2 regions of the Massilia sp. UYP32 genome follow, and region 2 is predicted to be linked to the other one. Evidence: riboswitches for the same ligand, from Rfam matches in the RefSeq annotation. Region 2 holds a riboswitch; the other holds the start of a gene.
The links. Region 2 has a riboswitch for cobalamin ahead of ABIB42_RS00350 (TonB-dependent receptor). Riboswitches for the same ligand answer to the same signal wherever they lie in the genome.

Region 1 (4,851 bases), on a different contig from region 2:
GCCGTGCCAGGTGCCCAGCGTGAGCGGGGCGGCCAGGCCGATGCCGGTCAGGCGCGGGGCCAGCTCCGGGCCGAGGAAGTCGTCCACCTCGCGCAGCCTGGCATCGATGGCGGCGAAGACCTGCTCCACGTCGGGGCTGGCGTAGGGCGTCGACGACTGCCAGCGCAGCGCGCCCGTGAAATCGAGCAGGACCACGTCCAGCGCGCGCCTGCCGATCTGGATGCCGATCGAGAACGCGCCTTCCGGATTAAGGGCGATCGGCTGCGACGGCTGGCCGACCTTGCCGCGCACGGCGTCGCGCTTGACCACCAGTTGCTCGTCCAGCAGGCGGTTGATGATTACCGAGGCGGTCTGGGTGCTCAGATTGGTCAGGCGCGCGACTTCGGCCTTGGGCAGGCTGCCATGGGTGCGGATCGCCTGCAGCACGACCCGCTCGTTGAACTCGCGCATGCCGACCTGGTTCGAGCCGACGGTGCGCAGCAGCGGCATGGTGGCGGGGTCAAAGGCGGGAGGCGGTGCGTTATAGGACGGCATGGCGCGGCGTTCGATGGGCAAGACAGCGGGAGACGGTAAGTATACGTCCTTCCGCTAAATAAACCTATGCGACTTATTTTTCGGGCCGATCGGGCGCTGTTGGTCGCCGCGCTGGGCCGCTTCGCGCTCGCCCGCCAAAAAATAATGCGGTGACAACTGGTCGAACTTGGCGTTAGAATCGCGCCCAATCAAGTGAATGGTGCCTTCCTGCTCGTCTGCAGGGAGGTGAAACGGGAAGCCGGTGACGTGCGCGATAGCCATCGCGCGCCAGTCCGGCGCAGCCCCCGCTGCTGTAAGCCTGACGACCCCGGTCGAACGCCACTGTGCCCCGTGCACGGGAAGGCAGGACCGGGGAAGGAAGACGGCGAGCCAGAAGACCGGCCATCCACGATGCATTCGCACGTCCCGGGGTGAGGGCGTGCCTGTTGGTTGTCCGCTGTTCCTTCTTTGTCTGCTCGCGTCATTCGCTGCGATCGCTCGCCTGCGCGGCGCGCAAGCGTCCCTGTTCATCGTGGAAGGATGGCGGCTGCCTGTTGTCGTGCGCGCGTCAAGCGCGCAGCTGAAAGGTCGACGTTCACATGAACACGCTTCTCCCTGTCCGCATCTGCGTCGCGCTGGTGTTCCTGCTCGCCTGCATGTCGGGCTTCCAGCACGCCGGCGCCGCCACCCTGTTCGCCGTGGTCACCGAGCGCGCCGCGCCGGGCGCGATCGAAGCCGCCCACCGCCACCTGGCCAGCCATCCGCAAGACCGCATCCTGCTGCGCACGCCGGCCCAGCTGATGGCGGCCGGCGAACGCGAGGTGGCGCAGTGGATCGCCGGCGCCGACACCATCCTGGCGGTGTCGCTGTTCGGCGATCCGGCACGGCGCATGAAGGATGCTCTGGCGCGCCACGCCAGGCCAGCGACGGCGGTGCTGGCGCTGAACGGCGAGGCGACCCTGAACCTCATGACGCGTTCGCGCCACGGCAGCCTGGCCGGCTTCTCGCCCGAGCTGCTGCGCCAGCTGGCGAGCGAAGCGCCGCCGCAGGCCGCGTTGCAGGCGGCCGAGCTGGAGCCCGCCGCGCGCCACTGGCTCGCAGCGCGCCGCGTGTGGCAGGCGGGCGGCGTCGACAACACCACGGAGTTGATGCGGCACCTGCTCGCGCCAGGCACGCCCCTGGCCGATCCGCAGCCCGAGCCGACCCTGCGCCTGCGCGCCGGACAGCGCGAGCTGCAGGACGGCGCCGCGTGGGGCAATGCGTCGACGCTCAGCCTGCGCGAGCGCCCGACCGTGGTCGTGCTCGACCTGGCGAACATGGATGGCGTGGTGCCAGCGGCGCTGTGCCGGCGCATCGAAGAACTCGGCCAGCCCTGCGTGCAGCTGCTCACGCGCTGGGGCGGCGCCTCGCGCGAAGCGCTCGAACGCCTGCCGCAGCTGGTCGCGCCCGCCAAGCCTGCCGCGCTGGTGGTGCTGCAGGATTTCGTGGTCGGCGCCGCCGAAGGCCGGGAGGCGGTGGAGGCGGCTTTCAAGCGTTTGGACATCCCGGTATTCAAGGCGATCCGCCTGTCGGACCGCACCGCGATGCAGTGGCAGCTGTCGCCCGACGGCCTGCCGCCCGATTCGGTCCAGTACCGCGTCGCCCTGCCCGAGCTGCAGGGCATCGGCCAGCCGATGGTGGTGGCGGCCCTGGGCCAGGCCCGGCGCGACCGCCAGACCGGCATCGAGAACCGCCCGCCCGTGCTGCTGCCGGCCGAAGTCGATCGCCTGTCGGGCCGCGTGGCGCGCTGGCTGGCGCTGCGCGCCAAGTCGAACGCCGACAAGAAGGTCGCGATGGTCTACTACAACCATCCGCCGGGGCGCCAGAACATCGGCGCCGACAACCTCAACGTGCCGGACTCGCTGTTCGGGATGCTGCATGCCCTCAAGGCCGCCGGCTACACGGTCGGCGACCTGCCAGCGTCGCCCGAGGCGCTGCTCGACATGATCATGGCGCGCGGCGTCAACCTGCCGGAAGACCGCGCCGCCCTGCGCGAGATGGCCGGCGCCGTCAACGGCGTCACGGCGCAGGATTACGCGCGCTGGTTCGCGACCCTGTCGCCGCGGGTGCGGGGCGAGATGCAGGACGGCCTGCTGGGCCGCCTGCATGCCGACGTGCTGGCGGCCGAGAAGGCCGGAGAGCGCGCGCTGGGCCGCAAGCAGGCCGAGACCGTGATCGAGGAGCTGCTGCACCTGGTCGAGGGCGTCGACCATCCGCAGCGCGAGCAGGCCACGCGCGACCTGCATGCGCTGGAAGAAGGCTACTTTGCCTGCCTCGATGAAGCCAGGCCACGGCCCTGCAAGGCGCTGGCGCCCCTCTACCGGCGCCTGATCGGCTACGGCATCGAAGGCATGCGCGGCTGGGGCCCGGCGCCGGGCAAGGTAATGGTCGATGGCGGCAAGATGCTGGTGCCGGGACTGGTGTTCGGCAACGTCTTCATCGGCCCGCAGCCGCCGCGCGGCTGGGAAGTGGACGAGGAACTGCTGCACGCGAACACCAGCATCACGCCGCCGCACCAGTTCCTGGGCTTCTACCACTGGATCCGCGACCGCTTCAAGGCCGACGCCGTGGTGCACGTGGGGCGCCACTCGACCTATGAATTCATGCCGGGCAAGGCCGTCGGCCTATCGAGCGACGACTATCCGAGCCTGATCGCGAGCGACCTGCCGGGCATCTACCCATATATCGTCGACGGCGTCGGCGAAGGCACGCAGGCCAAGCGCCGCGGCCTGGCCATCATCGTCGACCACCTGACGCCGCCGCTGGCCACCACGCCGCTGTACGACGAACTGCTGTCGCTGCGCCAGATCGTCGAGAGTTTTGAAGCCGCATCGTCCGAATCGCTCAAGACCCAGGCCGCACAGCTGATGCGCGAGCGGGTCGTGGCCCTGAACCTGCGCGCCGAGCTGGAAGCGTCGATGTCCGACGTGCTGGAGGTGCGCGGCATCGGCTTCGACGCGGCCGACGACGACCTGCTGGCGCACGAGATCGGCCACTATCTGACCAAGCTGCAGGAGAAATTCATGCCCCATGGCCTGCACGTGTTCGGCCGGCCGTGGAGCCGCGCGTCGCTCGAGCTGATGCTCGATTCGATGAAGAAGAGCGGCATCGACGATCCCGACGTCGCCCATCAACTGCGCGACTCGCCGCGGCGCGAGATGGCGGCATTGCTGGCCGGCCTGGATGGCCGCTACATCGAGCCGGGCAAGGGCAACGATCCGCTGCGCTCGCCCGAGGCGCTGCCGACCGGCCGCAACTTCCACGCCGTCGACGGCGACATCCTGCCGACCCGCCTGGGTTATGGCCTGGGCCGGCAGATGGCAGGCAAGGCGCTTGACCGCGACAAAGTGGGCGAGGGCAGCGAAGGCATCATCCTGTGGGCGTCCGACGCCGTGCGCGACGAAGGGGTGATGGTCGGCTTCGCGCTGGCCATGATGGGCGCCGAGCCGGTGTGGAATGCGCGCGGCATCGTCACCGACGTGAAGCTCACGCCCGGCGCCGTCCGGCGCGACGCGGTGGTCACCACCTCCGGCCTGTTCCGCGACCTGTATCCGAACCTGATCCGCCTGATCGACCGCGCCGGCCGGCTGGCGCTGGCGGCGTCGGCGCAGACGCTGGTGGAACAAGACCCATCCTTGCGCGACGCCCTGCAGGCGGCGCTGGCGCCGATCGAAGGCGCCGTGTGGGGCCGCGAAGCGGCAAGCGGCAACCGTGTGGCGCGCGAGTGGCTGACGCGCCAGCGGGCGCTGCTGGCCGATGGCATGCCGGCGAGCGAAGCAGGACGGGCCGCGGCGCTGCGCGTGTTCGGCGATGCGCCGGGCGCCTACGGCGCCGGCGTGAACCGCCTGACCGAGCGCTCGGGCGCCTGGCGCGAGCGCGAGGAAATCGGCCGCGCCTACCGCAACCGCATGGGCCATGCCTATGGCCTCGATGCCGAAGGCGCCTCCAGCCACCGCGCCTTCGACGTGGCGCTGGACGGCATCCACCGCACCTATCATGGCCGCGCCAGCAACCTGTATGGCCTGCTCGACAACAACGACGCCTTCGACTACCTGGGCGGCCTGTCGCTGGCGGTCGAGACGCGCACCGGGCGCGTGCCGGACGCGCTGATCCTGCAGCACTCGCGGCCCGGCCAGGCCGACGTCGAGCCGCTCGCCAGCGCCCTGCTGGGCGAGCTGCGCGGGCGTTTCCTGAACCCGGCCTGGCTGCGGCCATTGATGGACAACGGTTATTCCGGCGCGCGCACCATGGGCCAGGAATTCATCGAAAACCTGTGGGGCTGGCAGGTGACGCGGCCCG
Region 2 (4,851 bases):
GGCCGTCGCGGAACTCGGCCTGCACGTACTGCCACGAGCCAAGCAGGCGCCAGGCGTCGGCGAAGACGGCTTGCCCTTCCAGCTCCACGCCCTGGCGGCGGGTCGGATCGAGGTTGGTGTTGGCGCCATAGCCGATGGTCGGGTCGTAGAAGATCTCGTTCGTCAGGCGGTGGCGGAACACGCGCGCGGTCACCTTGCGCGCATCGAGGCCGGCGCTGACGCCCAGTTCCAGGTCGCGCGAGGTTTGCGGCTCCAGCACGTCCAGGGTCGAACGGTAGCTGTTTTCGTCGATATTGGCGATGCGGTAGCTGCGGCCGGCCTTGGCGAACACGGTCACGAGCGGCATCACGTCGATGCTGCCTTCCACGGTCCAGGCGTTGAGCGACTGCTTGCGCTGCTCGTTCACGACCGGCGGGAAGGCCAGCGGGTCGCTGTAGTCCTTCTCGAAGCGTTCGTGACGGCCACCCACCGCCAGGCGGGCGTTGTGCGGGGCATTCCAACGCAGTTCGTCGCGCAGGTAGAAGGCTTTCGAGTCCTGGCGCGCGTCGCCGGCCGAGAAATTGGAGGTAACCTCGCGCTCCCAGCGGATCAGGTCGATGCCGGTGACGAATTCGTTGCGCTTGTCGCCGAGGTCGAGGGTGTGGCGCAGGCGCGGCGAGAACTGGGTCTGCTCGGCCTCGTAGATCGACGTCGACGGCGCGCCGAAGTCGTAGGTGGACGAAACCTCGCGCTCGCGGTGCGATAGATCGGCCGCCAGCTCGAAGGCGCCGACACGGTGCTCGACGAACGCGGTCACGCGGTCGGTATCGAGCGAGCCGTAATTCTTCGGCGTGTTGCTCTGGGTCGGGATGGTCAGGAACTGCTCTTCGCTCAGCGAACCCGGCAGGCGCGAATCGGCGCGCGAACTCTCGAAACGCAGGCCGGCGCGGCCGTTCGGCGCGTAGGCATACCCCACGCCGCCACTGAAGCTGGTCTGCTCGTACTTGTTGTTGTCGCGGTAGTTATCCGTGCTGCGGTCGCTTACTGCGGCGTCGAACGACCACGGGCCGGCGCCGTGCGTGATCGAGGCGCGCAGGTCGCGGTGGTCGAAGCGGCCGGCTTCGGCGAACAACGAGCCGTGCGTTCCCGCGCCGGCGCCGCGGCGGGTAACGATGTTGATCACGCCGCCGGTGGCGCCGTCGCCGTACAGCACGCTGCTGCCGCCGCGCGTGATCTCGATGCGCTCGACCGTGTCCACGGGAATGGTCGACAGCACCGTGTGCGCCAGTTCGTTCTCGTTCAGGCGCACGCCGTCGACCAGCACCACCGTGTTCTGGGCGCTGTTGGTGCCGAAGCCCCGCAGGTCGAGGCCGAAGTCGGGCGAGCCGTCCAGGCTCTGGCGGCCGAACACGCCGCCGATCTTGCGGATCGCCGCATTGACATCAAGGGCGCCGGCGCTGCGGATCTGCTCCGCGGTGATGACGGTGGCGCCGATCGGCGTGGCCTGGGCCGGGAAGCGCGGGCCGGTGATGAGGACCGATGGCAAGGAGGACTGCGCGCTGTCCTGGGCGATGGCGTGAGGGGCGAACATGGCGAAGGCGCAAGCCAGTGCGAGTGGCGCGCGGCGCGGTGCAACTGCAAAAATCATGATGAATGTGTTCTCGATAAAAGGCACCGGCCTGCTTCCCCGCAGCCCGGAGTCAACGGAAGCGCCTGGCGCTTCCACCTGCTTTGGCCGGTATCCGGGCTGGCAAGCATGACGGCCTCACCTTCCTGCGCAGAAAAGAATGTACAGCGGCGCAGTGGTTGTCGAGACCGTCCGCCACGCTCTTGATGAGAAGCGCGGCGCTTGTTGACCGTTGCGGGGGCAGCACACCTCCATGGCGGCGCGTGGCGCGGCCATGTCGTGTTTCCCGTTTAACTTCGCGCACCTGGACGTGCGCGAGAGCACCAAAACGGGGCGATTATACCTTGACAAGGTGCTGGCTGCCCGGCCGCCGGCAAGCCGCCGTCGCTTGGGCTAACATGGTCGCTTCAATCCAACAGCAGGAGCGCTCGATGGCACGTCTACCCACCTATTTCGTCTCGCACGGCGGCGGCCCGTGGCCTTGGATGCGCGAGCAGTACGGCACTGCCTACGACCAGCTGGCCGCTTCGCTTGCCGCGCTACGGACCGAGGCCGGCGACGCGGTGCGTGCGGTGCTGGTCGTGACTGCCCACTGGGAGACGCCGCAGTTCATGGTGTCGTCCGGCACGGCGCCCGGCATGATCTACGACTACGGCGGCTTTCCGCCGCATACCTACCAGGTCAAGTACCCGGCCCCCGGCGAGCCGGCGCTGGCGCGGCGCGTGGCCGACCTGCTCGAGGCCGCGGGCCACCCGGCCGCGCTGGACGCCGAACGCGGTTTCGATCATGGCACGTTCTCGATGCTGTACCCGGTCTATCCGGAAGCGCGCATGCCGGTGGTGCAGCTGTCGATCCGGCGCGACCTGGATCCGGCCACCCACCTGGCGGCGGGCCGTGCGCTGGCGCTGCTCCGCGACGAGGGCATCCTGATCATCGGCAGCGGGTTGTCGTACCATAACCTGCGCCAGTTCGGGCCGAACGGGCGGGAGGCGTCACGCGCTTTCGACGGCTGGCTGCAGCACGCGCTGCTCGAACTCGATCCGGCGCAACGTGAGCAGGCCTTGCTGCGCTGGGATGCGGCGCCGATGGCGCGGGCGGCGCATCCGCGCGAGGAGCACCTGATTCCACTGATGGTGGCATTGGGGGCGGCCGAACAGGAGGCGGCCGCCTGCGTCTATCATGAAGACGCGTTCATGGGGAATCTGGCGGTGTCGAGTTTCAGGTTCGGGGCGACGCCAGCGGCGTGATCACGTCCCGCGCTTGCCGCGCGCCGCTTCTTCGGCCTTGGCGGCTGCCTTCTCGGCCGCGATACGTGCTTTTTCGGCCATCTCGGCCTCGTGCTGCGCCAGGCTGGCCGCGCGCGATTCCGGCGTCTCGAGGCTGATGCGGCCGAGCGCGCCCTGGCGGTAATCCTGCAGCAGCGTGTGCGCCGCCTTTTCGTAATCGAAATCGCCGCCGCGCACGCGAAAACCCCGGCGCTGGGCCACGCCCTCGATCACAGCCACGCCGTCCATCCCTTCGGTCTTGAAACCGTAGCGCGCGCTCAAGAGCTGCGGATAGCGCTGCAGCAGCAGCTCGCCCAGGTATTCGGCCACTTCTTCCTCGACCAGCGCATTGGTGCCGATCGCGTGGCTGGCGGCCAGCATCAGGCCGTCGCTGGCCATGGCGATCTTCGGCCACAGCATGCCCGGAGTGTCGACCAGCACCACGTTCTTGTTCAGGTACAGGCGCTGCTGGGTCTTGGTCACGGCCGGCTCGTCGCCCACCTTGGCCACGCGCTTCTTTAAAAGCGCGTTCATCAGTGTTGATTTTCCTACATTTGGGATGCCCATGATCATGATCCGCAGCGGCTTGGTCGGCACGCCGCGATGCGGCGCCAGCGACAGGGCCAGGTCCGGAATGCGGGCGACGTCGGCCGGCTTCTTGGTCGTCATCGGATAGGCGGTCACGCCGTCCTGGGCGTCGTAATAGGCTTTCCAGGCGGCGGTCGCGTTCGGGTCGGCCAGGTCGATCTTGTTCAAGACCTTCAGGCAAGGGCGCTGGCGGAACTTGCGCAGCTCTTCCACCAGCGGGTTGCAGCTCGCCTCGGGCAGGCGCGCATCGAGGACCTCGATCACCAGATCGATGTTTTCCATCTGCTCGGCCGCTTCCCGCTTGGCCGCGTTCATGTGGCCAGGGAACCATTGAATCGACATACTATTGCTCTCTTAATCTTTCGTCCAAGGCGCTATTTTACGCTGAGCGTCGACACAAACGTAGCGGCGCAGCCACAAGGCCTCTTTCCATCGCGCACACCGTTGAGCTATTGCAACACTGATGACATATTCCGCGCGCACACTGCTCTCTTGCCTGCACAAGACGGAGATGGGAATGCGCGTACGGGAAAAACTGAAACGGTCGCTGGCGCGCTGGTATGGCGTGCTGATGCTGTGCTGCGCCATCGCGGTGTCGGCGATGGTCGAGCAATTGCCCCTGCTTCCCTACTGAGCCTTCCCGCAGTCGGCCGGCGGCAGCGGCGCCTGCGGATCGAAGCGCGCCAGCCGCGTCCGCGCCGCGGCGCGGTCTTTCGCGTACTCGGCCAGGTAGCGGCTGCGTTCCTCGCTCTGCCACTCGGCATCCGGCACGCCGGCCAGCGAACGGGTGCGGCTGGCAAACACCTTGCCCTCCAGGCGCGGCAACAGCAGGCGGTCGGGATCGACATTTTCGCGCAGCAGATAGCCCTCGACGTCGCGCAGCAGCAGCGGCAGGCGCGGCGCGCCGTCGTGCAGCAGCTTGCCGTGCACCCTGAGCCGCACCTGCTGCGCGCCCTGCCCCAGCACCTCGTTGAAGGTGGCCAGCGCGAACGGGCGGCCGTCCGCATCGTCGACGCGGCCCGTGACCACGTAGCGTCCGGGCAGGCGCACCTCCAGCGGCAGCGCGAACTGCAGCGCGCCGCCGTCGACCGCCTCGCGCGGCGCCCCGCTCCAGGTGGCCGGCGACTGCGGCGAGTAAATGACGTCGAACAGGACGAAACCTTCGCGGCCGCCGGCCTGGTAGCGCACCTCGAGCCGGATGGTGCCGTGAAAACCCGCCAGCGCCGTTTGCGCCGGCGCGAGTGTCCCCTGCCAGGCGCCGCCTTGTTCAGCGAACGGCACGGCGACCTGCGGCGCCGGGCGGCTCGGCCCATAGGTCATGCCCTGGGCCAGCGCGCGCGTGACGACCAGCGGCAGCGGCTGGCCGCCCCCATCCACCGCGCGCAGCGAGAA

Region 1: it holds a riboswitch for cobalamin, as region 2 does, so the genes downstream of both, ABIB42_RS08225 (cobaltochelatase subunit CobN) here and ABIB42_RS00350 (TonB-dependent receptor) in region 2, are expected to answer to the same signal.

The regions. Positions count from the first base shown of each region.
Region 1 is NZ_JBNDIK010000008.1:102,111-106,961, reverse strand. Features, by position in the region: gene ABIB42_RS08230 (ROK family transcriptional regulator) at 1-534, opposite strand, end outside; cobalamin riboswitch at 715-934, shown strand; gene ABIB42_RS08225 (cobaltochelatase subunit CobN) at 1,113-4,851, shown strand, end outside.
Region 2 is NZ_JBNDIK010000001.1:67,939-72,789, reverse strand. Features, by position in the region: gene ABIB42_RS00350 (TonB-dependent receptor) at 1-1,627, opposite strand, end outside; cobalamin riboswitch at 1,696-1,949, opposite strand; gene ABIB42_RS00345 (DODA-type extradiol aromatic ring-opening family dioxygenase) at 2,038-2,853, shown strand; gene ylqF (ribosome biogenesis GTPase YlqF) at 2,854-3,801, opposite strand; gene ABIB42_RS00335 (hypothetical protein) at 4,087-4,851, opposite strand, start outside.